4 regions of the Janthinobacterium sp. FW305-128 genome follow, and region 2 is predicted to be linked to each of the others. Evidence: predicted binding sites of a transcription regulator. Region 2 holds the regulator's gene; each other region holds the start of a gene.
What was found. The regulator sigma-54, encoded in region 2, starts transcription at its own class of promoters, with help from an activator protein. The targets are predictions, from matches to a motif close to TGGCANGNAANCTGCTTT.
Positions count from the first base shown of each region.

Region 1: the regulator sigma-54 is predicted to act here: its motif matches at 721-738, upstream of glnA (type I glutamate--ammonia ligase).
Region 3: the regulator sigma-54 is predicted to act here: its motif matches at 2,734-2,751, upstream of pedF (cytochrome c-550 PedF).
Region 4: the regulator sigma-54 is predicted to act here: its motif matches at 3,589-3,606, upstream of IGS60_RS12555 (urease accessory protein UreD).

Region 1 is NZ_JACYMK010000015.1:28,397-35,751, reverse strand. It holds gene IGS60_RS26205 (rhodanese-like domain-containing protein) at 1-449, opposite strand, end outside; gene glnA (type I glutamate--ammonia ligase) at 836-2,251, shown strand; gene IGS60_RS26195 (DUF4124 domain-containing protein) at 2,398-2,907, shown strand; gene glnL (nitrogen regulation protein NR(II)) at 2,915-4,003, shown strand; gene ntrC (nitrogen regulation protein NR(I)) at 4,052-5,542, shown strand; gene corA (magnesium/cobalt transporter CorA) at 5,681-6,646, shown strand; gene IGS60_RS26175 (GAF domain-containing sensor histidine kinase) at 6,781-7,355, shown strand, end outside.
Region 2 is NZ_JACYMK010000014.1:147,163-154,517, forward strand. It holds gene IGS60_RS25650 (PTS sugar transporter subunit IIA) at 1-196, shown strand, start outside; gene hprK (HPr(Ser) kinase/phosphatase) at 233-1,168, shown strand; gene rapZ (RNase adapter RapZ) at 1,335-2,198, shown strand; gene IGS60_RS25665 (enoyl-CoA hydratase/isomerase family protein) at 2,199-3,284, opposite strand; gene raiA (ribosome-associated translation inhibitor RaiA) at 3,416-3,775, opposite strand; gene IGS60_RS25675 (RNA polymerase factor sigma-54) at 3,845-5,323, opposite strand; gene lptB (LPS export ABC transporter ATP-binding protein) at 5,328-6,083, opposite strand; gene lptA (lipopolysaccharide transport periplasmic protein LptA) at 6,083-6,664, opposite strand; gene lptC (LPS export ABC transporter periplasmic protein LptC) at 6,690-7,301, opposite strand; gene IGS60_RS25695 (HAD family hydrolase) at 7,344-7,355, opposite strand, start outside.
Region 3 is NZ_JACYMK010000021.1:1,704-9,058, reverse strand. It holds gene IGS60_RS27840 (TonB-dependent receptor) at 1-1,297, shown strand, start outside; gene IGS60_RS27835 (ABC transporter substrate-binding protein) at 1,353-2,186, opposite strand; gene pedF (cytochrome c-550 PedF) at 2,212-2,697, opposite strand; gene rtcA (RNA 3'-terminal phosphate cyclase) at 2,828-3,847, opposite strand; gene IGS60_RS27820 (RtcB family protein) at 3,864-5,099, opposite strand; gene IGS60_RS27815 (RNA-binding protein) at 5,372-6,943, opposite strand; gene rtcR (RNA repair transcriptional activator RtcR) at 7,150-7,355, shown strand, end outside.
Region 4 is NZ_JACYMK010000005.1:143,728-151,082, forward strand. It holds gene IGS60_RS12545 (HAMP domain-containing sensor histidine kinase) at 1-1,120, shown strand, start outside; gene IGS60_RS12550 (GGDEF domain-containing response regulator) at 1,296-3,506, shown strand; gene IGS60_RS12555 (urease accessory protein UreD) at 3,661-4,503, shown strand; gene IGS60_RS12560 (urease subunit gamma) at 4,545-4,847, shown strand; gene IGS60_RS12565 (urease subunit beta) at 4,878-5,207, shown strand; gene ureC (urease subunit alpha) at 5,209-6,909, shown strand; gene ureE (urease accessory protein UreE) at 6,922-7,355, shown strand, end outside.

The DNA of each region.
Region 1 (7,355 bases), on a different contig from region 2:
CACGGCAGCCCGGCCTTGCACCAGCCGCCGATCTGCTTGCGGTGGCCGTCCGCATCCTTGTCGCCTTCAAACCCTTCAAGGATGTCGAAGCAGTTGATATAGCCGTGCTCGGTGGCCAGCTTGGCGGCATGGCGCGAACGCACACCCGAGCGGCACAGGAACAGCAGCACCTCGTCTTTGCCGGCCTGGGCCGCCAGCTGCGCGAGGAAATCGGGATTCGGCACGCCGCCCGGGTAGGTGGCCCACTGCACCGCACCATGCTGGGTATCGGCGATGTCGACCCGGCCTACCCAGTCGCGCTCGGCGTTCGTGCGCACGTCGATGAGCTTGGCGGCTGCGTCCAGTTGCAGCAGCGCGTACGCTTCCTGCGGCGTCACGGCGCCGGCATACGGCGTACCTTCATTGGCCCGGCTGCGGGCGGTGGTCAGGATGTCGGCGGCGGTAGTCATGGTGTCCTCGATGAAAGTGGGCAGGTATGGTCGATTATAGTGCGCCATCCGCGCCCCGCAAACGGGAATGCCATGCTGCACGCTCAATGCACCACAACGAGGCATTTTTTAGAAATCCGCACAAAATGCACGATAATGGTGCGTTATTCGTTTTTTGCACTTGCATAGTGCATTCTTGATTTGATGCAAACTCAGCAGGAAAATCGCGGGCGGGAAAACTTTCATTGGGATAGCCGGGTTTTGCCTTTGGCGGCCAGGTCTCTTCTGGAGCTGGCATGGAATCTGCTATGATCCTTATGAGTTTTGGTGGCACGCAATGTTTGCTTCGCTTCATCAGCCCAGACGCACTAAGGTCGGCTCACCCCACATTCATTTAGGAGATACGCATGGCAATGACAGCCGCAGAAGTCTTGAAGATGGTAGAAGAAAACGAAGTCAAATTCGTTGATTTCCGCTTTGCTGATACCCGTGGTAAAGAGCAGCACGTGACGGTTCCCGTGTCGCACTTCGACATGGACAAATTCGAGTCGGGCCACGCCTTTGACGGTTCTTCGATCGCTGGCTGGAAAGGTATCGAAGCGTCCGACATGATCTTGCTGCCGGATCCAAACACGGCCAATATCGACCCGTTCATGGAAGAAACGACCTTGTTCATGCAGTGCGACGTGATCGAACCGTCGGACGGCAAGGGCTACGACCGCGACCCGCGCTCGATCGCGAAACGCGCCGAAGCCTACCTGAAATCGTCGGGCATGGGCGACACCGCCTACTTCGGCCCTGAGCCGGAATTCTTCATCTTCGACAGCGTGCGCTGGAAGATCGACATGTCGGGCTGCTTCGTCAAGATCGGTTCGGACGAAGGTTCCTGGTCGACCGGCAAGGACATCGAAGGCGGCAACAGCGGCCACCGTCCTACCGTCAAGGGCGGTTACTTCCCGGTGCCGCCAGTGGACAGCTTCCAGGACATGCGTTCGGAAATGTGCCTGATTCTGGAATCGCTGGGCATCCCGGTTGAGGTACATCATCACGAAGTCGCCGGCGCCGGCCAGAATGAAATCGGCACCAAGTTCTCGACCCTGGTCGAGCGCGCCGACTGGACGCAAAACCTGAAATACGTGGTGTGGAATGTGGCGCACAGCTATGGCAAGACCGCCACCTTCATGCCGAAACCTATCGTTGGCGACAACGGTTCGGGCATGCACGTGCATCAATCCGTATGGAAAGATGGCAAAAACCTGTTCGCTGGCGACGGCTATGCCGGCCTGTCCGATTTCGCCCTGTACTACATCGGCGGCATCATCAAGCACGCCAAGGCGCTGAACGCGATCACCAACCCGGGCACGAACTCGTACAAGCGTCTGGTACCAGGTTACGAAGCGCCGGTGAAGCTGGCGTACTCGGCGAAAAACCGTTCCGCCTCGATCCGTATCCCGCACGTGGCCAATCCAAAAGGCCGCCGCGTCGAAGCGCGCTTCCCGGATCCGCTGGCGAACCCGTACCTGTGCTTCGCCGCACTGCTGATGGCCGGCCTGGACGGCGTCGCCAACAAGATCCATCCGGGCGAAGCCGCCTCGAAAGATCTGTACCATCTGCCGCCGGAAGAAGACGCACTGATCCCTACCGTGTGCGCTTCGCTGGAAGAAGCACTGGAAGCCCTGGACAAGGACCGCGAGTTCCTGACCCGCGGCGGCGTGTTCAGCGATTCGATGATCGACGCTTACCTGGAACTGAAAATGCAGGACGTGCAGCGCATGCGCATGACCACGCATCCTGCCGAGTTCGACATGTACTACTCGCTGTAATGGCGCCACGCCGGCAACGTGCCGGTAGTGAATAAAAAAACGCGGGTGAGGCGATGGTCTTGCCCGCGTTTTTTGTTATGGCGCCACAGTGCGTTGTTGTATAGTCGGCCCAGGAACGATGCGGCATGTGCCGACAGGAGTAGAGATTGACCAAGCATTACAGAATGGCGCTGATGGCAGGATTGCTGGGCGCGGCGGCACAGGCGCACGGGCAGTTGTATGTGTGCGCCGATGCGCAAGGACACAAGACGTACACGGACAGGCGGGCTGGCGCGCATTGCCAGCTGCTCGATTTGCCGGGCGCCCTGACGGAGCCGCCACGCAAGACGGCGCCGCTGGCTGGCGCGCCTGCCCGGCCCGCCACACAGGCGGCGGCCACGGCGGCGCCTGCCGCCGGCGCGTTTCCCAAGGTCGATGGCGCCGAGCAGCGCGCGCGCGACCTGGACCGGCGCCAGATCCTGCAGGACGAATTGCGCAGCGAAGAGCAGAAACTGGCGGCGCAGCGCCTGGAATTTAACGGCGGGCAGCCCGAGCGCCAGGGCAATGAGCGCAACTATGCGAAATACCAGGAACGGGTGGCGCAGTTGAAGGACAACATCAGCCGCACGCAGCAAAATATAGACGCCCTGAAACGCGAGATCGCCAATATCCGATGACGAGACCATGACAATAGACAATTTTTCCAGCCGTCCCGCCCATCTGGCTGGCCTTGATTTGCTCGCTTCGGCCGTGATCCTGCTCGACGGCGACGGCCGCATCAGCTATGCCAACGCGGCGGCGGAAAACCTGCTGGAAAGCTCATTAAAGGCGCTGTCGCGGCAAAAGCTGACGGCGCTGTTCCTCAACCCCGAGGAGCTGGCCGGCATCTGCGCGCAGGCGCTCGAACATAAATTTTCCGATTTGCGCCAGGACCTGAGCCTGGAACGCCTGGGGCGCGAGCCGCTGCGCGTGCACAGCATCGTTAGCGCGCTCGACGCACCTAGCGACGGCGTGCTGATCGAACTGCGCGAAAACGTGCAGCAATTAAAACTCGACCGCGAGGAGCGCATCCTCGACCAGAGCCAGGTCAACAAGGAGCTGATCCGCAACCTGGCGCATGAAATCAAGAACCCGCTGGGCGGCATCCGCGGCGCGGCCCAGCTGCTGGAGCTGGAATTGCCGGCCCTGCATCTGAGCGAGCTGCGCGAATACACGCAAGTCATCATCAAGGAGGCGGACCGCCTGCAGACGCTGGTCGACCGCCTGCTGGCGCCGCACCGCCGCCCGCATATCGTGGGCGACGTGAATATCCATGAAGTGTGCGAACGGGTGCGCAGCCTGATCCTGGCCGAGTTCCCCAGCGGACTGACCATTTCGCGCGATTACGACGCCTCGATCCCCGAGTTTCGCGGCGACAAGGAGCAACTGATACAGACCGTGCTCAACATTGCGCATAACGCGGCGCAGGCGCTGGCCGAGCGCATCGAAGCGGGCGATGCGGAGCTGATTTTCAAGACGCGCGTGGCGCGCCAGGTGACGCTGGCCAAGGTCCGCTACAACCTGGCATTAGACTTGCATATCATTGACAATGGACCGGGCATCGCACCCCAGATCCGCGACCGGATTTTCTACCCGCTGGTGTCGGGCAGGGAAGGCGGAAGCGGGCTGGGACTGACCTTGGCGCAAACCTTCGTGCAACAGCACCTGGGCGTGATCGAGTGCGAAAGCCGGCCTGGATACACCGATTTCAGGATCGTTCTCCCCTTGCCATAAGCGAGGAAGTATCCCACCCATGAAATCCATTGCGGGACGCACACACTAATGAAGCCAATCTGGATAGTTGACGACGACGAATCAATCCGCTGGGTGCTGGAAAAAGCCCTGGCGCGGGAAAATCTCGCCACCAAGAGTTTTGCCAATGCGCGCGACGCCATCGCCGCGCTGGAATTTGACACGCCGCAAGTGCTCGTGTCCGATATCCGCATGCCGGGCGCGTCCGGCCTGGAGTTGCTGCAAACGGTCAAGTCGCGCTTTCCCGGCTTGCCGGTCATCATCATCACGGCCTTTTCCGACCTCGATTCGGCCGTCGCGGCCTTCCAGGGCGGCGCCTTCGAATACCTGGCCAAGCCGTTTGACATCGACAAGGCCGTCGAGCTGATCCGCCGCGCGCTGGAAGAAAGCCTGCGCGAGACCAGCGTCGAATCGGGCCCGTCGGAAACGCCGGAAATCCTCGGCCAGGCGCCGGCCATGCAGGAAGTCTTCCGCGCCATCGGCCGTTTGTCGCAATCGAATGTGACGGTGCTCATCACGGGCGAATCCGGTTCCGGCAAGGAACTCGTGGCGCGCGCGCTGCACAAGCACAGCCCGCGCGCGGCGCAGCCCTTCATCGCCCTGAACACGGCGGCGATCCCGAAGGATTTGCTCGAGTCCGAACTGTTCGGCCATGAACGCGGCGCGTTTACGGGCGCGCAGACGACCCGCCGGGGCCGCTTCGAGCAGGCCGAGAACGGCACCCTGTTCCTCGATGAAATCGGCGACATGCCGTTCGACCTGCAGACGCGTTTGCTGCGCGTGCTGTCCGACGGCCATTTCTATCGCGTCGGCGGCCATCAGCCCATGAAGGCGAACGTGCGCGTCATTACCGCCACGCACCAGAACCTCGAGCAGCGCGTGCGCGACGGCCTGTTCCGTGAAGACTTGTATCACCGGCTGAACGTGATCCGCCTGCGCCTGCCCAGTTTGCGGGAGCGGCGCGAGGATATCCCCATTCTGGTGCGCCACTTCCTGGTGCAAAGCGCGCGCCAGCTGGGCGTGGAAGCCAAACGCATGAGCGAACCGACGATGCAGTTCCTCAGCAGCCTCGACTTGCCCGGCAATGTGCGCCAGCTGGAAAACCTGTGCAACTGGATCACCGTCATGGCGCCGGGCCAGACGGTGGAAATCAAGGACTTGCCGCTGGAATTGACGCAGGGGCAGGGCGATGGCGCCGCCACCGCTGCGGCGGGCGAGGCTGCGTCGCCAGCTTTTGCTCACCAGCAGGGCGGCCAAGTCTTCGAAGCGGCCGCGCCCGTCAACGGCGCGCCGCCGGGATGGATCGGCTTGCTGGAATTGCAGGCGGCCGGCATGCTGGGCGCGGGACAGCAGGAAGTCATGGCCGTGCTGGGGAGGCAATTCGAATCGGCCCTGATCAAGACGGCGCTCAAGCATACGCACGGGCGCAAGAACGACGCCGCCGTGCGCCTGGGCATCGGCCGCAACACCATTACCCGCAAGATATCCGAACTGGGCATCGACGGCGCCAAGGACGATTGACGCCTTGCTGGACGGGGACTCTCCCGTCCGTTTTTTCTTGCGGTGTTCCTTGCACGCCACAACACCCACAGCAGGCGATAAGGTAAGCTGACGCCTGCCGGACTGTTTCGTCCGGTCTTCATTTGATTGTGGAACTGTATGCTCATAAACTGCGTGGCCTACCAGGATGGCAAAAAACTGGCCGACTTGCCGATCGACGATATCAGCGATTACGTCGAGCGCCCCGATTGCTTCGTCTGGGTGGCCCTGCTCGACGCCACGCCGGACGAGCTGAAACAGATGCAGCACGAGTTTTGCCTGCACGAACTGGCGGTGGAAGACGCGCAGCGCGGTCACCAGCGCCCGAAGATCGAGGAATACGGCGATTCCCTGTTTGCCGTGGTGAAAACCGTGGAAATGGTCGAGAATGAACTGGTGCTGGGCGAAGTCGATATCTTTGTCGGTGCCAATTACGTGCTTTCGTCGCGCAGCAACAGCTCGCAAGGTTTCCTCGGTGTCCGCGCGCGTGCCGAGCGCGAACCGCATCTGCTGCGCCAGGGCTCGGCTTTCGTGCTGTACGCGCTGATGGACGCGGTCGTCGACCGTTACTTTCCCGTGCTCGACGCGCTCGAATCGGAGCTGGAACTGATCGAGGACCGCATCTTCGACCGTGGTACCGAGCGCGACAATATCGAACGGCTGTATCAATTGAAGCGCAAGGTCATGGTCTTGCGCCACGTGGTGGCGCCCCTGATGGAAGCGGTGGGCAAGCTGCACGGCGGGCGCGTGCCGCCGCTGTGCCACGATACCCAGGAGTATTTCCGCGACGTGCACGACCATCTGGCGCGCATCAACGGCACGCTCGACACTATCCGCGATACGATCAGCACGGCCATCCAGGTGAATCTGTCGATGGTGGCCATCGACGAGAGCGAAGTGAACAAGCAGTTGGCGGCCTGGGCGGCTATCTTTGCCGTGTTTACCGCATTTGCCGGCATCTGGGGCATGAACTTCAAGTTCATGCCGGAACTGGACTGGCATTATGGCTATCCGGCCGCAGTGGCAGTGATGAGCTGTGTCTGCGGTTATATGTATTACTTGTTCAAGCGTTCCGGCTGGCTATAAAAATTTCCTGCGTATCTGTATTATTAAACAATAGCCAGGGGTACAATCGCGGCAAGTCCGTTGACTCGGGCCTTTGCTGAGGATCGCCGCGCCGGCAGCTTTGCCTGCGCTTCCCGTGCTGCGCAGGAGCATTCATGAGTATTCCGTTGTTCGATGTGAATTCGCAAGAACCCCTGTTCGATCCCGAGCAGCGGCGCACCCTGGCGGAAGCGGCCCTGCGCTCGATCACCGCCTCGACGGCGCACGCCCGTGGCGACGACTTCCTGCGCATCCTCGTCAAGGACCTGGCCGAAGCGCTCGACGTGCACTATGTGATCGCCGGGCGGCTGGTGCGCATGGACGATGGCAGCGAAGGCATCCGCACCCTGGCCCTGTGGGGCGGCGATGGCTACCAGCCGAATATCGAATACAGCCTGCAGCACACGCCTTGTCAGGACGTGACTTGCCAGAGCATGTGTTTTCACGGCAGCGATATCCAGCGTCGCTTTCCACTCGATACCCTCCTGGTCGACATGCATGCGGAAAGCTATGTCGGCATGCCGCTGATCGATACCGATGGCAAGACCCTGGGCATCCTGTCGGCCATCGACACGCGTCCCATCGATGAAAACAAGCGCTTGCTGGCGCTGCTGCTGTTGTCGATCTTCTCGGCGCGCGGCGCGGCCGAGCTGCAGCACCAGGAGCGCACCCAACAGCTGGAAGAAATCGT
Region 2 (7,355 bases):
TGGCAAGCCCGTCAATCTGCTGTTTTTCCTGCTGATTCCCGATCATGTCACCCAGCAACATCTGGAAATCCTGTCGGAAATCGCCGAAATGTTTTCCGATGACGCCTTCCGTACGGCATTGGCCACGGATCCGGAACCGAAATCCGTGCATTCGCGCATCGTCAATTGGCAACCCAGTCTGCAAGCGGCGGGTTAAACTTCAGGTATTCCTCCACTCCTGAAGAAGACTGCCATGTTGCAAACGCCGCTGACGATACAACGCCTGTACGACGATAATCGTGAAAGTCTGCAACTGGGCTGGTTCGCCGGCTTCCCCGGCGGCGAGCGCCTGATCTCGGGCGACGTCTCGTCGGCCGCCGACCAGGTAGGCCACTTGAACCTGATCCATCCGGGCCGCATCCAGGTCTTCGGTCACCAGGAAATCAACTACTATCAGCGCCTGAAGGTCAACACGCGTACCCACGTGATCGGCGAACTGATCGCCGGCGGTCCGCCCGCGCTGATCATCGCGCAAGGGCTGGAAACGCCGCCCGACATCCTCGCCATCTGCGACGAGCAAAACATCCCCCTGTTCTCCACCCCGCTGCCGGCCGCGCAAGTGATCGACTTTCTGCGCGTCTACCTGTCGAAAAAACTGGCGCAGCGCATCATCATGCATGGCGTGTTCATGGACGTGCTGGGCGTGGGCGTGCTGATCACGGGCGATTCGGGCCTGGGCAAGAGCGAGCTGGGGCTGGAGCTGATTTCGCGCAGCCACGGCCTGGTGGCCGACGACGCCGTCGAATTCTCGCGCATCGCGCCGAACATGATCGAAGGCCGCTGCCCGCCCCTGCTGCAAAACCTGCTGGAAGTGCGGGGCCTGGGCTTGCTCGACATCAAGGCCATCTTTGGCGAAACGGCCGTGCGCCGCAAGATGCGCCTGAAACTGATCGTCCACCTGGTGCGCCGCAACGCGCTGGAAGAGGAAGTCGAGCGCCTGCCTTTCCTGTTCCCTACGGAAGACGTGCTGGGCTTGCCGGTGCGCAAGGTCGTCATCCCCGTCGCCGCCGGCCGCAACATCGCCGTGCTGCTGGAAGCGGCCGTGCGCAACACGATTCTGCAACTGCGCGGCATCGATACCTTGCAGGAGTTCATGGAACGGCAACGCCTCGCCATGAGCGGCGATTAGCAACGTAGGTCGGATTAGCGGGGCCGCCGAGGTGGGGCAAGGCCCCGCGTAATCCGACAGCATTGTTGGCGCGTGCAGCAAAGAAATATCACAGCCCAAATTGCAATAATTTGTAAAGATAATTGCATCGGGAGCGCGGTGCCGGTCTTTATTGTATGATCGGGCTATGCATATCGTCCTTATCACCGGAATATCCGGCTCCGGTAAATCCGTCGCGCTCAATGTGCTGGAAGATACCGGCTACTATTGCGTCGACAACCTGCCGCCGGCCTTGCTGCCGAGCCTGGTGCAAACCTTGCTCGACGAAGGCACGCCGCAACTGGCCGTCGCCGTCGATGCGCGCAGCGCCGAATCGCTCGTCAGCTTGCCGCACAATGTCGCGCTGTTGCGCGACCAGGGGCATGACGTCAAGGTCATGTTCTTGACAGCCACCACGCATTCGCTGGTGGCGCGCTTCTCGGAAACGCGGCGCAGCCATCCGCTGTCGCACGAGTTGCGTCCGAACCAGAATCCGGCCAGCCGCCGCACCCTGATCGAGTGCATCTCGGAAGAACGCGAACGCCTGTCGGCCATCGAACAGCTGGGCCATGTGATCGATACCTCGGAACTGAGCGCCAACAAACTGCGCGCGTGGATCAAGGATATCGTCGCCTCAGAGCGCGCGCCGCTGACCCTGTTCTTCGAATCGTTCGCCTTCAAGCTGGGCGTGCCGCTCGATGCCGATTTCGTCTTCGACGTGCGGGCCTTGCCCAATCCCTATTACGACCTGGCCCTGCGCCCGCTCGACGGCCGCGACGCGCCCGTGATCGCTTTCCTCGACGCGCAACCGAGCGCGCTGGAGCTGCTGGCCGACATCCGCGCCTTCATCGAAAAATGGCTGCCGTCGTTCAAGTCCGACAACCGCAGCTACCTGACGGTGGCGCTGGGCTGCACGGGCGGCCAGCACCGCTCCGTGTACATGGCGGAACGGCTGGCGCAGTATTTCGGCCCCAAAGAAAGAGTCGTGCTGCGCCACCGCGAGCGTTCTTAATCAGTCGAGGTGGCGCAGCGGATGGGCTTGCGCCGGCCAGACAGGCGCAAAGAAGCGCGCCACCATGCTGGCATCGACCTCGTCCAGGCTGGCGGGGTTCCAGCGCGGCGCATTGTCCTTGTCGACCACCAGCGCGCGCACGCCCTCGAGCACTTCGCCATGTTCGAAATTGTGGCGCACCACCGTGCGCTCCATGCGCAGGCAATCGGCCACGCCCAGGTGGGCGCCCCGCTGCAGCAACTCCAGGGTCACCGACATCATCAAGGGCGAGCGCAAGCGCATGGCCGCCAGCGCCTTCGCCGCAAATGCGCCGTCATCCTTCGCCAGCGAGGCCATGATGGCGGCCACCGAACCCGCGCTGAAGTGGCGGTCCAGCGCAGCGCGCGCCGTGGCCAGGGGGGAAGCGCCCGCCTCGGCCTGGAATGGTGCCGCCAGTGCCTTGATAGCGACCGGCAAGCCTTCGCCCGGCGTTGATTCGAACAGGGCCAGCAGCGCCCCCATCTGCGCCTCGGGCACGTAGACATCGGCCAGGCCCGTGTAGAGGGCGTCGGCCGCGTTGATCGTCAAACCCGTCAAGCCCAGGTACAGGCCCAGCTGACCCGCCAGACGGGACAAAAAGTAACTGCCGCCCACGTCGGGGAACAGCCCGATATTGACTTCCGGCATGGCCATGCGCGTGCGGCCCGTGACGATGCGCAGGCGGTTGCCGGGCCCCGCTTGCGCCACGCCCATGCCGCCGCCCATCACCACCCCATCCATGACGGCGATATACGGTTTCGGATAAAAATGGATCAAATGATTTAAAGCATATTCTTCCGTAAAGAAATCTTCCAGCAAGGCGCTGCCGCCCTGCGGCGTGGCCAGGCCCGCGTCGTAAAAGAAACGGATGTCGCCACCCGCGCACAGGGCTTTTTCGCTGCTGGAGCGGATCACCACGGCGTCCACCTGCGGATCGTCGCGCCAGGCCAGCAAGGCCGCGCTCAGGGCGCGCACCATCTCCAGCGACAGGGAATTCAAGGCTTTCGGACGGTCGAGCACGATGTGGCCCGTGCGGTGGCGGATGGAAATCTGGACGAGGTCGCTCATGGCAGGCAGGAAAGAAGTGAAAGTGCAAACATTCTAGCGCCTGCGCGGCGAACATTGCGTTTCGCTGGACGCAAAAAAGGGCGCAATGTGCGCCCTTAGTTGATCACAGCCGGTTGAAAGTCGCGGGCCGCTTAGGCGGGGGCGAATTCTTCTTCCGAACTGTCTGGCAGATGCTTGATCGCCTCTTTACCGTGCCCTTGCACTTTGGTTTTGTATTTCATCACTTGCCTATCGAGCTTGTCGATCAGGGTATCGATCGCGGCATACAGGTCGTGCGCCAGGCTTTCCACATAGACAGTTTTGCCGCTCAGACGCAGGTTGACTTCGGCCTTTTGACGTTTTTCTTTCTCTTTGAGGTTATCCACGGTCAGAATCACGGCGATATCGATAACTTGATCGAAATGACGTTTCACGCGCTCCAGCTTCGTTTGTACGTATTCACGGATGGCTGGTGTCACTTCGAGATGATGTCCGCTGATGGTGAGATTCATACACACTCCTAAAGATGATCGGGTTCGTGCGGTCCATCGTATCCGGCCCGCAGAGGAACCGAAAAAAACTTACAAACACTTACGCAGGCTCACTGGCGGAATTTTTAATGCTTCCCGGTATTTGGCAACAGTACGTCGCGCAATCACCATGCCTTGTTCCCCCAGCATGTCCGCAATCTTACTGTCGGATAAAGGATTTTTAGGGTCTTCTGCTCCTGTCAGTTGCACGATCAATGCCCGTATCGCCGTCGATGAAGCTTCGCCCCCCGCTTCGGTGGCGACGTGGCTACCAAAGAAATATTTCAACTCGAACATGCCGTGCGGGGTCAGCATGTACTTTTGAGTTGTTACCCGCGAGATAGTACTCTCGTGTAAACCCAGTGTATCAGCTATTTCACGGAGCACAAGGGGGCGCATGGCAACGGCCCCATGCGAGAAAAAGTTCTTTTGTCTTTCTACTATCGCCTGCGCCACGCGCAGAATCGTGTCGAAGCGCTGGCGCATGTTCTTGATCAGCCACTTGGCTTCCTGCAACTGTGCACCCATGGCGCCCTCGCCCTTGCCCTGCTTGAGCAAGTTGGCGTACATGGCATTGACGCGCAGGCGCGGCATGACGTCGTTGTTCAGGGTCACTTGCCAGCCATTGCGCGCGCGCTTGACGACGACGTCGGGCACCACGTAATCGGACACGTCCGCAGCGAACACGGCGCCCGGATGCGGGTTGCACTGGCGAATTACCGTCTGCGCTTCACGCAAGTCTTCATCGTCGCAATCGAGGGCTTTTTTCAGCTTGTTGAAATCGCGCTGGGCAAACCAGGCCAGGTGCTTTTCCACGATGACGAGGGCCATGCGCCGCGTCACCATGGCGATGTGCGGCAAGCGCTTGATTTGCAGCGCCAGGCATTCGGACGCATTGCGCGCGCCCACGCCGGGCGGATCGAAACTTTGCAGCAGCGACAAGGCCGTGCGCATCTCGTCGGCATCGATTTCCAGCTCTTCCGGCAGGCGCGCCAGGATGTCGTCGAGCGACTCTTCCAGGTAGCCATTGTCGTCGAGCGCGTCGATGATCAGCTCGACCAGCGCGCGGTCGCGCAATTCGAGCACCGTCACGCGCATCTGCTCCATCAGGTGTTCGCGCAGGGTGCAGTGATGGGCCTCCAGCTGCGGGCGCGAATCTTCGTCGTCGGGCGCCTTGCCCCGGCTCGCCTCGCTCCAGTCACTGTCGCCGCCATCCGCGGCGGCCGGGCCCTCGCCCGCCTCGCCGTCAAAGGTTTCCGCTTCGGCCGGCGCCGCGGGCGCCTCCTGGCCTGGCGGCTGGGGCGGCGCTTCGGCCGGCGCGGCCGTGGAGCTCAAGGCCCCATCGGACAGCAGGCGCAGCGAACGGTCGAGTGGATCGTCGAGGCGCTCGAGCAAGGGATTGTCCGTCAGCAGTTGCTCGAGTTCCTGATGCAATTCCAGAGTAGACAATTGCAACAGGCGTATCGATTGCTGCAACTGCGGCGTCAGTGCCAGGTGCTGCGAAGTGCGCAGCTGCAATGATTGTTTCATTGGCTTACATGCGGAAGTGTTCGCCCAGATAGACCCGGCGTACCGACTCGTTCGCGATGATGTCGTCGGGGCGTCCCGACGCCAGTACCGAGCCCTGGTTGATGATGTAGGCACGGTCGCAAATACCCAGCGTCTCGCGCACATTATGATCGGTGATCAGCACGCCGATATTGCGCTCCTTCAAGAAGCGCACGATGCGCTGGATCTCGATCACGGCGATCGGATCAACGCCGGCGAACGGTTCGTCGAGCAGCACGAAACGGGGATCGGTGGCCAGGGCGCGGGCGATTTCCACGCGGCGGCGCTCGCCGCCCGACAGGGACAGCGCCTGGTTCTCGCGCAACTTTTCAATCTGCAAGTCGGCCAGCAGTTTATCCAGGCGTTCCTCGATCTCGGCCTTCTTCAAAGGACGGCCTTCGACGGTCTGGATTTCCAGCACGGCGCGGATATTGTCTTCCACCGTCAGCTTGCGGAACACGGACGCCTCCTGCGGCAGATACGACAGGCCCATCTGTGCGCGGCGGTGGATCGGCAGGCTGGAAATGTCCACGCCGCTGATGTCGATGCTGCCGCCATCCGACGGCACCAGGCCGACGATCATGTAGAACGAGGTGGTCTTGCCGGCGCCGTTCGGGCCCAGCAGCCCCACCACTTCGCCGCATTCGACTTGCAGCGAGACATCATGCACGACTTGCCGCTTGCCATAGGTTTTCTGCAGTCCGCGAACGATCAGGGTGCTGCCGCAACGGGTATTGTCCATTATTTCGTTCCTGGCACAGGTGTGGCCGGCGCTTTCTCCGCCGCGGGCGCCTTGGTCTTCGGCTGGATCACCATGCGCACGCTGCCGCCATCGGAGGTGCTGGTGCCGCTGTCGGAATTTTCCATCTTGAATACTTCCTTGCGGCTGTCATACGAGATGAAGGCGCCATTGGCCACGTCCGTCACTTTCGTGCCTTCCAGGCGCGTCAGCTTGGCCTTGGAAAACAGTTTCACCACTTCCGTCTTGTTGTCGTATTCCACACGTTCCGCTTCGCCTTCGACCCACAGGTCGCCGGCGCCATCGCGCTTCTGGCGGAACGTGGCCAGCTTGCCGGGATCTGCCCAGAAGGTGATGAACTGGTAGCCTTGCGGGTCTTCCGTGATCAGGGCCCGGCCCGCCTTCATGGTCAGCGTGCCCTTGACCAGCACGACGTCGCCCGTCAGGGTACGAATCTGCTTGACGTCATCGACGTGGCCGCTACGCGCCGTGATGACGGCTTCCTTCTCGGAATCGGCCTTCTCGGCATGCGCCACGCCCATGAGGGCCAGAGAAAATACGCTCAACAGCAAGATGTTCTTCATAGTATGGTTTCCTTGTTTCATTCTGTCATTTTGCCGCCGCGGCCGGGCGCGGTTTCGGCGGGAGGACCATGCGCAAGGCATTCTGCACTTCCACCACGCCGGTGGCGTTATTGGCCTTCATGCCGATACCATTGATGCGCGAGGCACCCGTCAGGATATCGACAGGCACGTCCGTTTCCATTCTTTCTTCGTCCGGAAACACCGTCAGCGCTTCCGTCCTGACCGTCAGGTTCTGCGCCTTCGGACTGGCCACGCGGTCGATCACGACCTTGCGGTGCAGTTGCAGCCGGGTATTGTCCTGGTCGATATGCGCCAGTTCCGCATTCATGTTCAGCGGCGGCATGCCCGGCGTGAGCTTGCGCACGAAGGGCTGGTCGATATCGGACGAATCGTCGGCCGGATAATGCGTGAGCTTGTTGCCCGACACGATATAGCTGGGCTTACCCGTCAAGTCCATGCGCACCAGGCTGAAATTGGTGATGAAATAGTCGGGCTCACCCAAATTCTTGCTGGCCTTGATGTCCTGGCCATTCTTGTTCATCACTTCAAGCAGCCAAAAGCTGGCCAGCGCGACGACGACCGCGCCCAGCAGGGTAAAAATCATGCGCCAGCGATGGGCGCCTCCTGGCTTACGCATAGGGTTTCACTCTTTCATAGGTCACTGGCGGCAAGGCGCACCTCACTCCAGGAA
Region 3 (7,355 bases), on a different contig from region 2:
CCCGAAACGCACCCTGGCCGAACGCTACAACACGCGCAAGAGCATCGACCACCAGCAAATCGGCGCCACCTATGAACAATCGTTTGGCGAAGACCGCCTGCACGTGACGGCCTACGGCGGCAACCGCGACGTGATCCAGTACCAGGCTTTTACCAAGGGTTTCCAGGCGCCAGCCAGCCATTCGGGCGGCGTGGTCGACTTCCAGCGTGAGTTCTACGGCATCGACACCAACTGGCTGCACGTGAACCAGCTGGCAGGCGGCAAGCTGAGCACCACCATCGGCATCGACTATGGCCGCTCCAGCGATGACCGCACCGGCTATGAAAATTACATCGGCAACACGTTTGGCGTGAAGGGCAAGCTGCGCCGCGACGAGCAGGATGTCGTTTCCAGCCTCGACCCGTATATCCAGGCAGAATGGCAAAGCGGGCCATGGCTGCTCAGCGCAGGTGTGCGCTACAGCAAGATGAAAGTGTCGGTCAACGACCGCTTCCTCGGCAATGGCGACGACAGCGGCAGCCTGGAGTTCAGCCACACGACACCCGTGCTGGGCCTGCTGTATAAACTGACGCCCAACGTCAACGTGTACGCCAGCGCCGCGCGCGGTTTCGAAGCACCCACCCTGAACGAACTGTTTTACTCGGGCACGGGCGGCGGCTTCAATTACCAGCTGAAACCGGCCACCAGCACCAACCTGGAAGCGGGTATCAAGGCCAGGATCGCGAACAACACGCATGTGAACGCGGCCGTGTTCCAGATCAAGACCAACGATGAACTGGTGGTCGACAGTTCCAGCGGCGGGCGCACCAGCTACCGCAATGCGGGCAAGACCTTACGCCAAGGCATGGAAGTGTCGCTCGACTCCAGCTTGCCGTACGGTTTCACGACAAAAGTGGCGCTGACCAGCCTGCACGCCGTGTATGACCAGGCGTTCGGCAGCGTGCGCGAAGGCAGCCGCTTGCCGGGCGTGCCCAGCGCCAACCTGTTCGCGGAACTGGCCTGGAAAGACACGCTCGACCGTTTCGGCGCGGCAGTGGAAAGCGTGGCCAGCAACCAGGTCTACGCGGAAGACAGCAACAGCGAAAAACCGGCGCCCGGCTACACGGTGTTCAATGCGCGCTTCAACGCCAAACAAAACGTAGGGAATTGGCGCTTCAAGGAGTTTGCCCGCCTGAATAATCTTTTCGACAAGACCTACGTGGGCTCCGTCATCGTCGGCGACAGCAACAAGCGCTACTATGAAGCGGCGCCGGGGCGCAACTGGTTGTTAGGCGTCAGCGCCATGTATTCCTTCTAATTAAAAAGCCCGCGCATCAGAAGATGCGCGGGCTTTTCAACGAGAGCAAGCTAAATCAGGGCCGCGCTTCCTTCACGCCATACTTCTCAAAGATGGCTTTCAATTCACCGCTGGCCGCCATCTCGTTCATGGCCCCCTGCAGTAACTTGGCCACGTCGAGCTGTTGCTTGCTGACGGCCAGGCCCACGGCCCAGCCGGCACGCGGCAAGCGGGCGAACGCCACTTCAGTCATGGGGAAAGCGGGATCGCTTTTCAGCACCGATTCGATTTCCGATCGGTTGGCCAGCACGGCGTCGAGCTTGCCTACTTGCAATTGCTGCAAGGCTTCGGCGGCCGTATCGAAGATACGCACGTCGTCGCGGTACTTGCCATTGTCCTCGCCCAGCATCAGCATGGCCGCGATCGAGACCTTTTCCACGCCGATACGCTTGCCTGCGAGGCTGGCGACGCCATCGAATTGCGGCACGGCTTGCGCGCTGCGCGCCAGGCGCACGGTTTCCACGTAGTACGGCGCGAAGATCTCGACCTTGTCGTTATCCGCCATCAACTTCTTGTCGACCGGCACGTGCAGCATTACGTCGGCGGGACCATAGCCGAGGTAATGTCCCTTCCACACCATATTGCGCAAGTCGTCGTTGAGGTTTTCGCCGGCGGGAAAGGGCAGCAAGCTCAGTTTCAGCCCCAGCTTTTTCGCCAGCGCTTCGGCGATGTCGATATCGATGCCCGCGCCCTTGTCGGAAAACGGCGCGAACTCGTTATACACAGCCACTTTCAGGCTGCCCGACTGCTGCACTTTCTGCCAATCGGCGCGCGCCGGCGCGGCCGCGCACAGCGCCATGCAAGCGAGCGAGAGCATCGCGCGCGCGCCACGGAGTTGAAATGAACGCATGGAACTCCTTCGTTATCAGTTCGACCTAATTAGACTCGCGGCGGGTTTCCAGGTAGGTCTTGATGGCCCACATCGCTTCCTGGTTGAATACGCCCTCGAACGGCGGCATGTACACGGCACCATTACGCACTTTACCGTGACGGATGGTCGCCAGGAAATAATTATCCGTTTCCTTGTAGCACGCCTGTTTCTTTGTCTCATTCTTGATACCGAAGCAATCGCGGTCCAGCTGGCGCAAGTCCGGCGCGATGCCGCCCGAAATGGCTTCGATGCCGTGGCAGCGCGCGCAATTCTGGTTATAGGCCGAGGTGCCCACCGTCAGGGCCAGCTTGTTGCCGCGATACGGGTTTTGCTCAAGCCACTTGTCGCCCACCTTGGGCAAGCCCGTGGTGTCGACGCCTTGCGGCGTGACATTGCCGTGCGCATAGGCATGCGGCAAGGTCAGCAGGGAGGTGAGGGCAACGGCGCCGGCGGCGGCCACGCCGAGCAGGGTACGGATGGAATAGGTCATGCTGGTCTCCTTGGTTTTTTTAGTGAATATCCAAGAAGAGCAAATGCCATGCCATGCGTATATGCCCCACATCGGGCCACCCATGTATCAATTTGGAACAGCTGCAACAGCGATTGTGTCACCGCGCGCGTCAGGCGGCGGCCACCGTGCAGATGCTGCCCCGCGCCTGCTGCTCGAAAGTGATACGCACGGGCAAGAAGCGGGCAATCACTTCCGCATTCGTCAACGCATGCTGCGACACCTTGCTGCAACTGAAGCTACCGCCGCCGGCCAGCGCCATGGGCAGCAAGAGCTGGTCCGCCAGGTGCTCGCCCACGGCCGCGTCCGTCTTGAGATAGGCGCGCACCTCGTTCAACAGGCGCTTGGCCACGGATTCGGCCAGCAAGTGCTTTTCGCCGAACGACGTAAATACTTCCGTGACGTGCTCATGCTCCAATGTCAGCAACAGGACGTTGCCCGGTCCGTGCTCCGCCGGCAAGCCGACGAGACGCAGCTGCTTGCCGCTCCAGCCCATGCCGTCGGCGACACGCTCGAGCTCGCGCTGCGCCACGTTCACATGCACGCCCGCCACCACGCTTTCCGCATACCCGGCCTTCCGCTCGCCGCGCTGCAGCAGTGAAATGGGCCGCAAACGCTGGCACGGTTGCACGGTGGCCAGCACCTCGCCACCACCTGCGGGATGAAAGCCATAGCGCTGCTGCGTAATCTCCACCTCGGCGCCCATCTGTTCCAGGATGCGGCCATACGCGCGCTGCAAAAAATGCACGGGCGGCGCCATGGCATTGTGCGTGCCGCCGGCCACATGAATGGTGGACGGCCCATCCGCATGCAGCAAGGCGGGCAACAGGGTTTGCAGCACCAGGGTGCAGCTGCCGGCGCTGCCGATGGCAAAGCGGTAATCGCCGCCGCGTATGGGGCCAGGCACGAATTCCAGGCTGGCTGCGCGCAGCACCACCGGCGTCGTGCGCGCCCCGCAAATGGCGGCCGACGCCTGCACGGCCAGCAAATGCTGGCGCAACAAGCCGGGCTTGTCCCGCCCCGCGCGAATATTCGTCAGCCGGAACGGCTGCCCCGTGATCATCGACAGGCTCAGCGCCGAGCGCAAAATCTGTCCGCCGCCTTCACCTTGCGCTCCATCAATTTCGATCATCTGTACTTTCTTTCTATCAACCTTTGACGCAAACGACCTGCTTCAGGATATGCACGACGTCGACCAGCTCGCGCTGTGCCAGCATCACCGCATCGATATCCTTGTAGGCCATTGGAATTTCATCAATCACGTTTTCATCCTTGCGGCATTCCACGCCTTGCGTGGCGCGGATCTGGTCGTCCAGGTTGAAGCGCCGCTTCGCTTCCGTACGGCTCATCGTCCGTCCCGCACCGTGGCTGCAGCTATGGAAACTGTCCGCATTACCCTTGCCGCGCACGATAAAACTCTTCGCGCCCATGGAACCGGGAATGATCCCCAGTTCGCCGGCGCGGGCCGAGACGGCGCCCTTGCGCGTGACCAGTACGTCCTTGCCGAAGTGGTGCTCCTTCTGCACATAGTTATGGTGGCAGTTGACGGCTTCCACATGCGTCTGGAACGGCTTATGGATGACCGTGCGCACGGCCGCGATCAGGTTTTGCATCATCACTTCGCGGTTGTTGCGCGCGAAACGCTGGGCCCAGCCCACCGCTTCCACGTAATCGTCGTAATGCCGCGTGCCTTCGGCCAGATAGGCGAGGTCCTGGTCGGGCAGGTTAATAAAATGGGTACGCATATCCTGCTTGGCCAGTTCGATGAAATGCGTACCGATGGCATTGCCCACGCCGCGCGAACCAGAATGCAGCATGAACCATACAGAACCCTGTTCATCGAGACAGACTTCGACGAAGTGGTTACCGCTGCCCAAAGTTCCCAGGTGACGATAGTTATTCGTGTTCTTCAGCTTGGGCGTTTTCAGGCAGATGGCGTCGAATTCATCCTTCAGCTGCAGCCACGCGGCATCGACTACCGAGGGCGGCGTCTGCCAGGAACCCTCGTCGCGGCCGCGGTGACCGCGCGTCTTCGGCGACATCCCGTGCGGAATGGCGCGCTCGATGGCGCTGCGCAGCGGCCCCAGGTTATCGGGCAAATCATTTGCCGTCAGCGTGGTTTTCGCCGCCATCATGCCGCAACCGATATCGACGCCCACGGCTGCCGGAATCACGGCGCCCAGGGTGGGGATCACGCTGCCGATGGTCGACCCTTTACCCAGGTGGACGTCGGGCATGACGGCGATATGCTTGTAGATGAACGGCAGGGTCGCCGTGTTGCGCAATTGTTTTTTGGCCGCTTCTTCGACAGGCACGCCACGCGTCCACATTTTCACGGGACGGCTGCCTTCGGTATGCAGAACTTCGTATTCTTCGTTTTTCATCGCTATGCTCTTCTTCTATTGTATAGGGGGTGATGACAAGGATTGGTGAAACATTGCCGACGCATCGGCTCTGGATGTAGTTCCACCGGCATTCATCAGTACGACAACCCGACAAGGGGGGACAGGATTTTCTGCCAGGCGCAATGTGCCTGGCAGGCCGGTTTGACGCGGCTGATCGATGTAATCCTGTCGGCATTCGGGGTACTGCGGCGCATGACAAGCCTGGACAGGACGTTTCTTATGTAGTCTTGTCCGCATTCGTGCGCTTTACTTCAACACGCTGGCGCCGCGATATCGATGGCGGCGATTTCTCCCACCCAGTGGGCCGGGTCCAGCTGACCGACGGCAAAGGCGGCGATGATCTTGAAGACGTCGTCGGAAAAACCGCCGATATTCAGGATATCCTCGCGCTCCATCGCCTGTGTCGTGGCATGCGGCGAAATATCGATGCACACCAGCTTTGCCTGCGGATTGCGCTGCTTGAAAACCGTCCACTGTCCCATCGTCGCCGTGGCGCCGCTGCGCTTCGCGTCGATCCACGATTCGTTATCAGACACATAGATCACCAGGTCGGCCAGCTCCTTCCTGCTGTTCATGCGCAGCAGGGGTGCGCTGCAATTGGTGCCGCCACCGCCGATGGCCGCCAGCCTGGCCGCATTCGCCATTACGCTGTCATCGGCGCCAAGTGCGCACTGCACCACGTTGTGCTCGAACGGCAGCACCACGGCGTCCGGATTCTTGCGCAGCATGGCTGCCGCCACCAGAGCCGCCACGTCGATGCAGCGCACGTTCGAGGTGGCGCTGCCGCGAAAACCGCTAACGGGCGAGGCCATCGAGCCGGAAACGTCAGGACACACCACCACCTTGCCCGCGATCCGCGGCACGTTCGCCAGCGATATTTCCAGCGCCTGCTCCAGCGCTGCATGCACGATGCGCGGTACCTTGTCGCCGGCGGCCATGTACGCCGACATCAGTTGGTAGGGAAACACGCGCGAGCTGGCGATCGCTTCGGGATCGCGCAGCTTGGCGGCGATCAGTTCCGGCATGCCATCAATCGCGTACACGCCATGGCGGGCAAAGGTATTCAGATTCATGCGCACCATCTGCCAGCTGCCCTGGCGGGCGATCTGCGCCCAATCCTGCGCGCTCAAGGGCAGCGCCGTCAGCATCTGGAACGGCACTGCCGGTATCGGCTGCGAAGGATCGGCCTTGTATGCCTCGAACGCGGCCAGCGCCGGCGGCAAGGCATCGCGTGTATATTCCTTGCCGATCAGCCAGGCAAAGAATGCCTCCCGCCACGCTGCCTGCGGTTTCGGATGCACCATTTTCACCACGTCGGCCAGCGACGGCGCATTGCCCACGGCAGCGGCCAGCAAGGCCTGCTCGGATGCGTTGTTCAACCATGCCTGTACCAGCTTTTTCGGACGCGATCCCAGCGACTTGCGGCCCACGGCGCCCGAACGCATGATCTGCACGAAATTGCGCAGCATCTTGCCGTTGTTAATCACACGCTGGAAGGCCTGCGTAAATTCTGCAGCACCCTGCCCCGCCAGCACGGCCACTAGCAAGGCCGGCATGTCTTTCATGTAGCCCCGTTCGCGGCAGTACACGGCCGTTTGTGCGATGAAGGCTGGTTCGACCGCCTTGCACAGTTCCAGTACCATCGCCAGCTGCGCTTCGGCGCTGGCATAGAACGTCGTGTTCAGGCAACCGGTGGCCGCATATTGCGCCAGTTGATGCCGGGGCGTCAACGCGTAGGCCGGCGCGCCTTCGGCATTGCGTGCCAGTGCCGCTGGCACGGTCGCGGTCTGTTGTGCGCTCTGGAATAGCTGGGCGTTGGCCATTTTTCGTTCCTCTCTGCTCTCTACGTTTATCTCGTTGGTATCTCCTCTATTGCAAACGCCGTGCCAGCTTTCAATATTTCCTCAAACATTTCCATAAACCATTGATTTCATTAAATAATATTTTCACGTAAGCTGTGCGTTGAAAATATCCCTGCCACGGTGATTTGGAATACAATTATCTTTTAAGATAAATATTTATCCCAACTATGCAAGCAAAACGTATCGTCGTCATCGGCTTTCTCGGCACGCAGCTCGACAATGGCAGGGGAGCGGCACGCTGGGAAAAGTGGCGCCCCAGCATCGCCCTGACCCAGCATGAGGACAAGATCATCGACCGTTTCGAGCTGCTGTATGCAGGCAGGCAGTTCGATAACCTGGTGCGCCAGGTATCGCAGGACATCGCCAGCGTCTC
Region 4 (7,355 bases), on a different contig from region 2:
CCCCATGCGCCTGGTGGGCTCGAACTACGACATCACGGCGCACCGCGAGGCGGAACTGGAACTGCTGCGCCACCGCCATCACCTGGAAGAACTGGTGGCCGAGCGCACGAGCGCCCTGTCGGTGGCCGTCAGCCAGGCGCAGGCAGCGAACCGCGCCAAGAGCACCTTCCTGGCGAACATGAGCCATGAACTGCGCACGCCCTTGAATTCCGTGATCGGCTTTTCGCGCCTGATGGCCGCCTCGCCGAACATGCAGGACGATGAGAAGCGCAACCTGGCCATCATCCACCGCTCGGGCAACCATTTGCTCACCCTGATCAATGAAATTCTCGAACTGTCGAAGGGCGAGGCGGGGCGCCTGCAGGCACAGACGGCCGTGGTGGCGCTGGCGCCGCTGCTGCAGGAAGTGATGGACATGCTGGGCATGCGCGCCGAGCAGCAGGGGCTGGCCCTGCGCCTCGATTGCGCGAGCCTGCCGGCGGCCGTGCTGCTCGATGCGACACGCTTGCGCCAGGTGCTGCTGAACCTGATGTCGAACGCCGTCAAGTTCGCCGGCGGCGGCGAAGTCACCCTGCGCGTGCGCGGCGAGCGGCGCGCTGGCGACCAATGGGGGCTGTCGTTCGCCGTCAGCGACACGGGCATCGGTATCGCCCCGGAGGACCAGCAGCGCATCTTCGAGCCCTTCGTGCAGGCCGACAGCGCGGGGCCGAAGGATGGCACGGGCCTGGGCCTGGCCATCTCGCGCGAATTCGTGCAGCTGATGAACGGCGAACTGACGGTGGAGTCGACGCCGGGGCAGGGCGCCACCTTCCGCTTCAGCATCCCCGCGCAGGCGGCCGAAGCGCCCGTGCCGGCGCCTGTGCCGCTGCCCGTGGCGCCGGCGCCCGAGGCGTTGCCGGCACTGCGGGCACAAGACTTGCTGCTGCTGACGGGGGAAGAACGCGCCGCCTTGCTGGTGGCGCTGCGCGAATTGAACCTGGCCAGGGTGGCCCTGCTGCTGGCGGCCTTGCCAGCGGTGGCGGCGCCGTTGCTGGCGCCGCTGCAGGCCATGCTCGACCAGCATCAATACCGCCAGCTGTGCGGCTTGCTGGAGAATGAGGGGGCGCTGGCGCACACGTAAAAGTGTGGGCTGACAACATCGGTTTCGCTGAAAAGACGGACTAAGTAGGGCCGATGGATGGTGCTAAATTGCAATAAAGATTATGATGATAGTACGTAGTTCATCGCAAAGAAAATGTCTTGTCCAGCGTGGCAACGGACCGCCGCGCCTCATCCAAAGCTGAGAGAACTGCTACATGCACCGCGATTTTTCGGAAGTGAATTCGAAGGGCGAAGTACTGATCGTTGAAGATACGCCGGCTTCGCTGAAGCTGTTGAGCGATTTGCTGGGCGGCGCCGGCTACGCGGTGCGCCAGGCGCCGAACGGCGAACTGGCCCTGTGGACGGCCCAGGCGCGCCCGCCGGAGCTGATCCTGCTCGACGTGCGCATGCCCGGCCTCGACGGCTTTGAAGTGTGCCGCCGCCTGAAGGAGATACCGTCCCTGCAGCAGGTGCCGGTGATCTTCCTGTCGGCCCAGTACGATACGGACGACAAGGTGCGCGGCTTTGCGCTGGGCGCCGTCGATTTCATCGCCAAGCCCTTCCAGGCCGAGGAAATCCTCGCCCGCACCGATGCGCATGTGCGTCTGGCGCGGGCGCAGCTGCAGCTGGCGCAGGAGCGCGCCAACCTGGAACGCCGGGTGGCCGAACGCACGGCCGAACTGGAACAGGTGGCCAGCACGCTGGCGCACGAAGTGCAGATCCGCCGCGCCAATGAAGAATTGCTGCGCCTGTCGGGCCAGGTCTTCGAAGCCACCCAGGACGCCATCCTGATCACCGATCCGGCCGGCATCATCGTCACGGCCAATCCCGCTTTTACCCGCATCACCGGCTACGCGGCGCAGGAAGTGGTGGGCACGGACATCATGCGCCTGCATGCCGAATACACGGGCGAAGCGGTGCTGCTGGCCCTGCGCCAGGGCTTGCGCAGCAGCGGCTGCTGGTCGGGCGAGGTGCAGACGCGGCGCAAGAGCGGCGACACCTATCCCTGCCTGCTCAGCGTCTCCACCGTGCACGGGCCCGATGGCGCCGTCGTCAACTATGTGGGCGTCTTCCTCGACATCAGCGAGCGCAAGGCCGAGCAGCATCTGATCGATTTCCTCTCCTACCACGACGCGCTGACGGGCTTGCCGAACCGCGTGCTGCTGCGCGAGCGCTTCGAACAGGCGCGCGCGAACGCCGTGCGCGACAGCCAGCAGGTGGTGCTGATGTGCCTGGACCTGGACCGCTTCAAGAACATCAACGATTCGCACGGCCAGGCCGTCGGCGACAAGGCGCTGCAGGTGGTGGCGCGCTTCCTGTCCGGCTGCGTACGCGAGGGCGACACTGTGGTGCGCCAGGGCGGCGACGAATTCCAGATCCTGCTGCAGGACGATGCCCTGCTGGGACGTACCCTGGGGCTGGCGCAAACCATCCTGGCCGGCTTGCGCGAAGAATTGAGTGTTGACGGCGAGCGCCTGGCGCTGACCACCAGCATCGGCATCGCCATGTGCCCGGCCGACGGCGACAGCCTCGACGACGTGCTGCGCCATGCCGACACGGCCCTCGTGCGCGCCAAGGAAATGGGGCGCGACCATTACGCCTTCTTCACGGAGCGCATGGGCAGCGATATCCGCGCCCGCCTGGCCATGCAGCAGCAGCTGCGCGGCGCCATCGGCCGCGATGAATTCGAAGTGCATTACCAGCCGCAGATGTGCTTGCGCACGGGCGCCATGCTGGGCGCGGAAGCGTTATTGCGCTGGAATAATCCTGTGCTGGGCAAGGTGCCGCCCGGCCTGTTCATCGCGCTGGCCGAGGAATATGGCTTGATCACGGCTATCGGAGAATGGGTGCTTGAAAGCGTGTGCGCGCAGATCCGTGTGTGGCACGATGCGGGCCTGGGCAGCATCAAGGTGGCCGTCAACCTGTCCGGCAAGCAGTTCGCGCAGGACCGCACGGTGCCCTTCGTCGAGGCGGCCCTGCGCAAGTACGGCATCGCGCCCGCCTGCCTCGGCATCGAGATCACGGAAAGCACGGTGATGGGCGACCCGGACAAGGCCGTGGCGGCCCTCACGCGCCTGAAGGACATCGGCGTAGGCATTTCGCTCGACGACTTCGGCACCGGCTATTCCAGCCTCGGTTACCTGAAGCGCTTTCCCATCGACGTGCTGAAGATCGACAAATCCTTTGTCGACGACGTCACCACCAGCAGCAGCGACGCGGCCATCGCCCGTTCCGTCATCTCGCTGGCGCACAACCTCGACATGCGCGTCATCGCCGAAGGCGTGGAAACGCGCGAGCAGGTCGCCTTCCTGACGGAACACGGCTGCGATGAAATGCAGGGCTATTATTTCAGCCGCCCCCTGGGCGCCGCACTGTTTACAGCCTTGCTGCGCGAACGGCGCACCCTGGCCATGGCCCAGGCATAAACGCCGCGGTGCGGTCGCTGCACCATGCCAGTGCATTCGCTGCAACGCGGTGCACGATTCTCACGTTTCCTTCACCTGATGCTGGCACATATCCTGCTTAGGTAATCGCTTATTTACGCGATTGCCCCGCATGCCAGACAGCAGCCACCCAGTCATGCCTCCACCAGCCAGCGCACACGGCGCCTGGCAGGCGCACCTGCGCCTGGGCTTTGCGCTGCACGATGGCGTCAGCCGCCTCGTCGAGCGCACGCACAGCGGCCCCCTGCGCGTGCAAAAGCCCCTGTATCCGGAAGGCGATGCCGTCTGCCACGCCATCATCATCCATCCGCCCGGCGGCGTGGTGGGCGGCGACCAGCTGGCCGTCGACGCCACGGCCGGCGAGGGCGCGCACGCCTTGCTTACGTCACCGGGCGCCGCCAAATGGTACCGCGCCAACGGCCATGTCTCGGGCCAGCACATCGTGCTGCGCGCGGGCAGCGGCGCGGCGATCGAGTGGCTGCCGCAGGAAAGCATTTTCTTCGACCAGGCCTGCGTGCGCCTGCGCCATGAGGTGGACCTGGCGGCGGACGCCGGCTACATCGGCTGCGACATCGTTTGCCTGGGCCGCAGCGCCGCAGGCGAAATGTTTAACACGGGCAGCATCAGCCAGCAGGTGCAGATCCGCCGCGGCGGCAAGCTGCTGTGGTGGGAGCAGGGCGTGCTGGCCGCCGGCGGCGCCCTGATGGCCAGCCCCCTGGGATTGGGCGGGCACACGGTATGCGCCACCCTGATCGCCGTCGGCCGGCCCGTTTCTTCCGCCGTACTGGCGGCCGTGCGCGAGATCGCCGTGCCGGAAGGCGCCGCGTTTGGCGCCACGCACATGAAATCGCTGGTGGTGGTGCGCCTGCTGTGCGGCGACAGCGAAGCGGCGCGCCGCGTCATGCTGGCCGCCTGGCAGTTGCTGCGCCCCGCCATGCTTGGACGCGACGCCGTCGTGCCCCGCATCTGGAACACTTAGCATCTGGAACACTTAATCAGGAAAGAAGCGCAAGGAAAACCATGGACCTGACTCCCCGCGAAAAAGACAAGCTGCTCATTTTTACGGCTGCGCTGCTGGCCGAACGGCGCCTTGCGCGCGGCTTGAAATTGAATTACCCGGAAGCGGTGGCCCTGATCAGCGCCGCCATCATGGAGGGCGCGCGCGACGGCAAGTCGGTGGCGCAGCTGATGTCGGACGGCACCAAGATACTCTCGCGCGCCGACGTCATGGACGGCATCGCCGATATGATCCCCGACATCCAGGTGGAAGCGACCTTCCCCGACGGCAGCAAGCTGGTGACCGTGCACCACCCGATACCGTAACCCTACAAGCGACATTGACAGGAGCCCCTCATGACCCCAGGCGAATACCAATTGGAAGAAGGCGAAATCAGCTTGAATGCGGGGCGCGCCACGGCCACCGTGGTGGTGGCCAACCGTGGCGACCGGCCGATCCAGGTCGGCTCGCACTTTCACTTTTTTGAAGTCAATCCGGCGCTGGCCTTCGAGCGCTGGCGTGCCTACGGCATGCGCCTCAATATCACGGCCGGCACGGCCGTGCGCTTCGAACCGGGCCAGCAGCGCACGGTGGAACTGGTGGCGCTGGCGGGCGAGCGCAAGGTTTACGGCTTCAACGGCGAAGTGATGGGCGAACTGCAAGACACACCACCGGGAAAGGATTGAGATGGCCAGCATTCCCCGCAGCGCATATGCCGAGATGTTCGGCCCCACCAAGGGCGACCGCATCCGCCTGGCCGACACGGAACTGTTCATCGAGATCGAGCATGACTATGCGATCTACGGCGAAGAGGTGAAATTCGGCGGCGGTAAAGTCATCCGCGACGGCATGGGCCAGTCGCAGCGCTGCGCGGCCGAGGTGATGGATACCGTCATCACGAATGCCGTCATCCTCGACCACTGGGGCATCGTGAAGGCCGACATCGGCCTGAAAAACGGTCTGATTTTCGGCATCGGCAAGGCGGGCAATCCCGACATCCAGCCCGGCGTGACCCTAGCCATCGGCGGCGCCACGGAAATCATCGCCGGCGAAGGCATGATCGTCACGGCCGGCGGCGTCGACACGCACATCCATTTCATCTGCCCGCAGCAGATCGAGGAAGCCCTGATGAGCGGCGTGACCACCATGCTGGGCGGCGGCACGGGGCCGGCCGTGGGCACGGCCGCCACCACTTGCACGCCGGGACCGTGGCACTTGCACGCCATGCTGGCGGCCGCCGACGCCTTCCCGATGAACCTGGGCTTCATGGGCAAAGGCAACGTCAGCCTGCCGCTGCCCCTGGAAGAACAGGTGCGCGCGGGCGCCATCGGCCTGAAACTGCATGAAGACTGGGGCAGCACGCCGGCCGCCATCGACAATTGCCTGTCCGTCGCGGACCGCATGGATATCCAGGTGGCGCTGCACAGCGACACCCTCAACGAGGGCGGATTTCTCGAGCACACCCTGGCCGCCTTCAAGGACCGCACCATCCACACGTTTCACACGGAAGGGGCGGGCGGCGGCCATGCGCCCGACATCATCGCCGCCGTGGGCCAGTCCAACGTGCTGCCCTCGTCGACCAATCCCACGCGCCCCTTCACCGTCAACACGCTCGACGAGCACCTGGACATGCTGATGGTGTGCCACCACCTGGACCCGGCCATTGCCGAAGACGTGGCCTTTGCCGAGTCGCGCATCCGCCGCGAAACCATCGCCGCCGAAGATATCTTGCACGATATCGGCGCCATCTCGATGATGTCGTCCGATTCGCAAGCGATGGGCCGCGTCGGCGAAGTGATCATGCGCACCTGGCAGACGGCGCACAAGATGAAGGTGCAGCGGGGCGCCCTGGCACCCGACACGGCGCGCAGCGACAATTTCCGCGCCAGGCGCTACATCGCCAAGTACACGATCAACCCGGCCATCACGCACGGGATTTCGCACGTGGTCGGTTCCATCGAGGCGGGCAAGATCGCCGACATCGTCCTGTGGAAGCCCGCGTTTTTCGGCGTCAAGCCGTCGATGATTTTAAAAGGCGGCATGATCGCCGCCGCGCAGATGGGCGACCCGAACGCCTCGATCCCCACGCCGCAGCCCGTGCATTACCGCATGATGTTCGGTGCCTTCGGCGGTGGCCTGAAAAAGTCGTTCACCTTTGTCTCGCAGGCGGCGTATGACCTCGATATCGGGCACCAGCTCAAACTCAATAAATCCGTCATCGCCGTGAAAAACATGCGCGGCTTGCGCAAGCACGACATGATCCACAACGGCGCCACGCCGCATATGGAAGTGGACCCGGAAACCTACGCCGTGCGCGCCGACGGCCAGCTGCTCGTGTGCGAGGCGGCCGCCGTGCTGCCCATGGCGCAGCGTTATTTTCTATTTTAAGCGGGAGACATCATGCTGACTTTGCATACCAAACTGGCGGCTGACGATCCTCGCGCCGCCGTTGCCCAACTCGTGCTGCCCTACGACCAGCGCGAAAAATGCCGGCTGCGCGCCGTGCTGTCGGATGGCGAGGATGTGGCCGTGTTCACCGTGCGCGGCACGGTGCTGCGCGACGGCGAGCGCATGACGGGGCCGGGCGGGCAGGTGGTGCAGATCGTCGCCGCGCGCGAACCGACCTATCTGGTGCGCTGCGCGGATGCGCACACCTTGCTGCGCTGCGCTTTCCATCTGGGGAACCGCCACACGCAGGCGCAGGTGGGCGACGGCTTTTTGCGCATCCGCAAGGACGTGGTGCTCAAGGAGATGCTCGAAGGCTTGCGGGCGACCGTGACGGAAGAAAGCGCGCCGTTCGAACCGGAAGCGGGCGCATATGGCGGCGGCCATGG